Linked DNA regions of Oleomonas cavernae. The protein of the gene in region 1 interacts with the protein of each later gene in a pairwise test. Links are inferred from orthologs where the notes say so. Each region holds a gene or a part of one and is shown in the gene's direction. Other genes may lie near its edges.

Region 1 (2,898 bases):
GGGCGAGATGGGCGCCGATCTGTCGGCCTCGCTCTCGCATTTCGCGCGCGACGAAGGCTTCGTGGTGCAGAGCGTGACGGTCTCGGGGCGCAGCGTGGTCAAGGCCGGCGATGTCCTGGCCGCGCTTGATATCGAACGCGGCGATGCCATCCTCGAGGTCGATCTGGAGGCGGCGCGCGAACGCCTGATGGCGCTGTCCTGGGTGCAGGCGGCCTCGGTCGAGCGTCGCCTGCCCGACGCCATCCATGTGACCCTGGTCGAGCGCCGGCCGATGGCCCTGTGGCAGACCGGCGGGCGCATGCACCTGGTCGACCAGAACGGCATCGCCATCGAGGGCGAGGGCGCGCAGCTGGCGCTCTATGCCAAGCTGCCGCTGATCGTCGGCGACGACGCGCCGAAATATGCCGCGGAACTGATCGAGTTGCTGGCGCGCGAGCCTTCGATCGGCAACCGGGTTCAGGCGGCGATCCGCGTTTCCAAGCGGCGGTGGAACCTGAAGCTCGACAACGGTGTTGAGATCCGCCTGCCCGAACAGGGCGTCGCCGCGGCCTGGGATCGGCTGGCGACGATGGAGCGGACGGAACGGCTGCTGTCGCGCGATATCGTGGTGGTCGACCTGCGTCAGCCCGACCGCATGGTGGTGCGCCTGTCCGATGGCGCGGTACAGCAGATGGCTGTGCCGCCGGCCAAGAATACCTGAGGGTAGGAGAACCCGTAACGCCATGGCCGCAGCCCGCAACGCCCTGATCGCCGCCCTCGATGTCGGGACCACCAAGGTGGCCTGCTTCATCGGTCGTATCGACGCGACCGGACAGGTGCGGGTGATCGGCATCGGCCACCACGCCAGCCGTGGCATGCGCGCCGGCACGGTGACCGACATGGAGGCGACCGAACACGCGATCCGCGCCGCCGTCGAGGCGGCCGAGCGCATGGCGGGCGAGCAGATCCGCGACGTCTTCGTCTCGCTCTCGGGCGGCCTGCCGCAGTCCCACACCTTGGGGGTAGAGGTCTCGATCGCCGGCCACGAGGTCGGTGATGCCGATATCCGCAAGGTGCTGGAACAGGGCAACCGCGTGCGGGCCGAAGCCGCGGACCGTGAACTGATCCACGCCATCCCGGTGGGTTACACGATCGATGGTTCGCGCGGCATCCGCGATCCGCGCGGCATGTTCGGCGAGCGCCTCGGTGTGAACATCCACGTGGTCACCGCCCAGTCGGGCCCGGTGCGCAACCTCTCGGTCTGCATTTCCCGCGCCCATCTGGGTGTCGCCGGCATTGTCATTTCGCCTTACGCCTCGGCACTCGCCTGCCTGGTCGAGGACGAGATGGACTTAGGGATCACCATGATCGACATGGGCGGCGGCGCCACCTCGATCGCGGTGTTCTATGATGGCAGCCTGGTGCACACGGCGGTGATCCCGGTGGGCGGCGCTCATGTCACCAATGACATCGCCCGCGGCCTGCTCACCCCCACCGCCCATGCGGAACGCATGAAGACCCTCTACGGCAGTGCCGTGCCCGGCGCCAATGACGACCGGGAAGTGATCGACGTGCCGCAGATGGGCGAGAGCGACCACGGTGCGGCCAACCACGTGCCGCGTTCGGTGCTGAACGGCATCATCCGTCCGCGCATCGAAGAGACTTTCGAGATGGTTCGTAATCACTTGCGCGAAAGCGGCTTCGACCGCGTCGGCGGGCGCAAGGTGGTGTTGACCGGCGGCGCCTCGCAATTGCAGGGCGTGCGTGAGCTGGCGGCAGGGGTGCTCGACAAACAAGTACGCATGGGCCGGCCGATCCGCCTGTCGGGCCTTGCGGAAGCAACGGGGGGCCGTCGTTCGCGACCGCGGCCGGCCTTCTGTCCTATGCCGCCAAGGCGCCCATCGAAGCCGTGCTGGGGGCGGCGGGCGACGAGGCGGGCAGTGGACGCATCCGGCGCATCGGGCGCTGGCTCAAGCAGAATTTCTAAAGCGCTGTAACATCATCGGAATCACCGGCCCGTGGGCCACAGGTAAAGGAGAGCAACATGACGATATCGCTGGGCGTGCCCGAGCAGACTGAGCTCAAGCCGCGCATCACCGTGTTCGGCGTGGGCGGTGCTGGCGGCAATGCCGTCAACAACATGATCGACGCCAAGCTCGAAGGGGTTGAATTCGTCGTCGCCAATACCGACGCGCAGGCCCTGCACAACAACAAGGCGGCGCGGCGCATCCAGCTTGGCGGCACCGTCACCCAGGGCCTTGGCGCCGGCTCCAAGCCGGAAGTCGGGCGCATGTCGGCCGAGGAGACGATCGACCAGATCGTCGATGCCCTGGCCGGTTCGAACATGGTCTTCATCACCGCCGGCATGGGCGGCGGCACCGGTACCGGTGCAGCCCCGGTGATCGCCCGGGCGGCGCGCGAGAAGGGCATGCTGACGGTCGGCGTGGTAACCAAGCCGTTCCAGTTCGAAGGCAGCCACCGCATGAAGATCGCCGATCAGGGCATCGCGGAAATGCATCAGTATGTCGACACGCTGATCATCATCCCGAACCAGAACCTGTTCCGGCTGGCCAACGAGAAGACCACCTTCGCCCAGGCCTTCGCCATGGCCGACAACGTGCTGCATTCGGGCGTGCGCGGCGTCACCGACCTGATGATCATGCCGGGCCTGATCAACCTCGACTTCGCCGACGTGCGCACGGTGATGTCCGAGATGGGCAAGGCCATGATGGGCACGGGCGAGGCCTCGGGCGACAAGCGTGCCATCGAGGCGGCGGAAGCGGCGATCTCCAACCCGCTGCTCGACGATGTCTCGATGAAGGGCGCGCGCGGCGTCCTCATCAACATCACCGGCGGCATGGACATGACCCTGTTCGAGGTCGATGAGGCCGCGAACCGGATCCGTTCGGAAGTCGATCC
Region 2 (2,889 bases), 1.2 Mb from region 1 along the record:
ATGTCGCCCGTGCGGCCGATGGCCGCTTCCATATCAAGGTCGCCAAGGCCGAGCAACCGGGCGACTGGCTGCCTACCGGCCAGGCCGAAAGCCTGGTCCTGGTGGTGCGCCTCTACAATCCCGCGGCCGAGATCGCGGCCGACCCGGCCAAGGCCGCCCTGCCCAGCATCAGCCGCGGGGAGTGCCGGTCATGAGCGGCTTCCTGCGCGCCCTGGGCATCGTTGTCCTGATCGCCGTGCCGGTCCACCTGGCCACGGTGTGGTATGCGCCGCGCCTGATCATGGCGGCGGTCATCGAGCGCTCGGCCGAAATTGCCGGCGGCTTCAACAAGCCCATGCACACCCCGCCGGTGGACCACACCGCCCGCCGGGTGGTCCTGCCCAGCCCGGACCTGCTCTATTCGAGCTGCACCCTGGATTTGGCGGCCGGGCCGGTGGCGGTCAGCGCCACCCCGCCCAACGGCTACTTCTCGCTCTCCCTGTTCGATGCCGCGACCGACAATGTCTTCGTGATCAACGACACCAAGGCGGGCGGGCAGCCGATTCACCTGCTGGTCGCCGGCCCCTCCACCCCCGCGGCGGCGCCCGCGCAAGGCGAAATCCTGGTCCAGATGCCCTCCGACCGCGGCTTCCTGCTGCTGCGCGCCCTGGCCGCCACCCCGGAACTGGCGGCCAGCGCCGATGTCGCCCGGCGCACCCTGGCCTGCGGCGGGGGATCGTGACGGCCTTGGGGGCACTGTCGCCCCCATTGCCGCGAACAATCGCCGCAGCATGCTTGAGCCCCGGACATATAGCCTCTAAAAGAGCGCAACCAGATGGCAGGCGGATAGGCGCCCAAGCCTGACCAATCCCACCGGAGTACCTGTTCGATGTTCTCGAAGCTGCTCGGCATTTTGTCCGCCGACATGGCAATCGATCTTGGAACCGCCAATACGCTTGTCTACGTAAAAGGCCGCGGCATCGTCCTCAACGAGCCGTCCGTCGTCGCCATGGTTTCCAACCGCGGCAAGAAACAGGTTCTCGCCGTGGGCGACGAGGCCAAGATGATGCTGGGCCGCACGCCCGGCAATATCGAGGCGATCCGCCCCTTGCGCGACGGCGTTATCGCCGATTTCGAAGTGGCGGAGGAAATGATCAAGCATTTCATCCGCAAGGTTCACAACCGCCGCTCCTTCGCCTCGCCCCAGATCGTGGTCTGCGTGCCCTCGGGCTCGACCGCGGTGGAACGCCGGGCGATTCAGGAATCGGCCGAATCGGCCGGCGCCCGCCGGGTCTTCCTGATCGAGGAGCCGATGGCCGCGGCGATCGGCGCCAACCTGCCGGTGACCGAACCCACGGGCAGCATGGTGGTCGACATCGGCGGCGGCACCACGGAAGTGGCCGTGCTGTCGCTGGGCGGAATCGTCTATTCCCGCTCGGTGCGCGTCGGCGGCGACAAGATGGACGAGGCGATCATCGCCTATATCCGCCGCAACCATAACCTGCTGGTGGGCGAGGCTTCGGCCGAGCGCATCAAGAAGGAGATCGGCTCCGCCGCCCCGCCGGAAGACGGCTATGGCGCGACCATGGAGATCAAGGGCCGCGACCTGATGAACGGGGTCCCTAAGGAACTCGTGATCAGCCAGCGCCAGATCGCCGAGAGCCTGGCCGAGCCGGTTTCCGCCATCGTCGAGGCGGTGAAGGTGGCGCTGGAGCACACGGCGCCCGAACTGGCCGCCGACATCGTCGACAAGGGCATCGTGCTGACCGGCGGCGGCGCGCTGCTGGGCAATCTCGACCTCGTGCTGCGCCATGCCACGGGCCTGCCCGTGTCGATCGCCGACGATCCGCTGACCTGCGTCGCAAAAGGCACCGGACGGGCGCTGGAGGAGATGAAGACCTTGCGCCATGTCCTGACGCAGGCTTACTAATTTCAATTGGTCCACAGACTCGGGGTGATTTGCCCCTAAGGATCATAGCGTGCGCCAGCAACCGCTCCGCGTGACCAGCCTGACAGCGCCCTTCAAGGCGCTGGCCCAGCGCTTCGCCTTTTTGGCGCTGCTCCTGCTGGCGGCGGGCTGGTCATCCTCGGTAAGGTCGATTCGATGCTGCTCGAACGCGGGCGGGCGCTGGTGATCGACATGATGGCGCCGGTGCTGGAACTGGCGGCCCAGCCGATCGCCAGCGTCAAGGACGGCATCGCCACGGTCGACGGCTGGTTCAACCTCTATGCCGAGAATCAGGCCCTGCACGAGGAAAACGAGCGGCTGCGCGCCTGGGCCGCCACGGCCAGGCGCCTGGCGATCGAAAACGCGACCTATCGCAGCCTGCTCCACGTGCGTGACGAACCCGCCGTGCGCTTCGTCACCACCCGCGTCATCGCCGAAGGCGGCGGGCCCTTCGTGCGCACGGTGGTGGTCGATGCCGGCGCCAGCGCGGGCGTTGCCGCCGGCCATATCGGCATGACCGGGACCGGCGTGGTCGGGCGGGTGATCGCCGCCGGCGACCAGTCGGCCCGCCTGCTGCTGCTGACCGACCTCAACAGCCGCGTGCCCGTGGCGCTGGAGGGCGGCCAGGCGCGCGGCGTGCTGGAGGGCGACAACTCCGCTCTGCCGCGGCTCAGCTATCTCGCCGCCGGCACCAAGGTCCACCCTGGCGACCGCATCGTCACCTCAGGCCTGGGCGGCATGTTTCCGCCCGGCCTGCCCATCGGCTCGATCGAAACGGTGACCAACGGCGTGGTCCGGGTCAGGCCCTGGGTGCGCTTCGACAAGCTCGACTTCATCAAGATCGTCGAATACTCGCTCGAGCCCGATGCCATCCCCGATCCCGCCCCGCCGGCCGGCCCGCCGCTGCCCTCGGTCAACGCACAGGCCGAACCGGCCAAGCCCGCCGCGGCCCCCCCGGCACG

What was found. The genes of interacting proteins can lie anywhere in the genome.
Region 2: the proteins of ftsA (region 1) and D3874_RS11495 interact in binary tests that used the Escherichia coli proteins (3 or more experiments, as listed by UniProt). The link is inferred for Oleomonas cavernae from one-to-one orthologs.

What each region holds. Positions count from the first base shown.
Region 1 is NZ_QYUK01000011.1:437,995-440,892, forward strand. What follows is about bases 24-2,849. They hold ftsA (cell division protein FtsA), read left to right. Parts: upstream 24-722; coding sequence 723-1,976; downstream 1,977-2,849. Other genes in these bases: D3874_RS05590 (cell division protein FtsQ/DivIB), read left to right, coding at 24-700; ftsZ (cell division protein FtsZ), read left to right, coding at 2,024-2,849. In the rest of the region: more of D3874_RS05590, read left to right, coding at 1-23; more of ftsZ, read left to right, coding at 2,850-2,898. UniProt on the Escherichia coli protein: Essential cell division protein that assists in the assembly of the Z ring. May serve as the principal membrane anchor for the Z ring.
Region 2 is NZ_QYUK01000011.1:1,620,324-1,623,212, reverse strand. The notes cover bases 72-2,888. They hold D3874_RS11495 (rod shape-determining protein), read left to right. Parts: upstream 72-868; coding sequence 869-1,909; downstream 1,910-2,888. Other genes in these bases: mreC (rod shape-determining protein MreC), read left to right, coding at 2,084-2,888; D3874_RS11500 (DUF1254 domain-containing protein), read left to right, coding at 191-721; D3874_RS11505 (DUF1214 domain-containing protein), read left to right, coding at 72-194. Also shown: more of D3874_RS11505, read left to right, coding at 1-71; more of mreC, read left to right, coding at 2,889-2,889. UniProt on the Escherichia coli protein: Forms membrane-associated dynamic filaments that are essential for cell shape determination. Acts by regulating cell wall synthesis and cell elongation, and thus cell shape.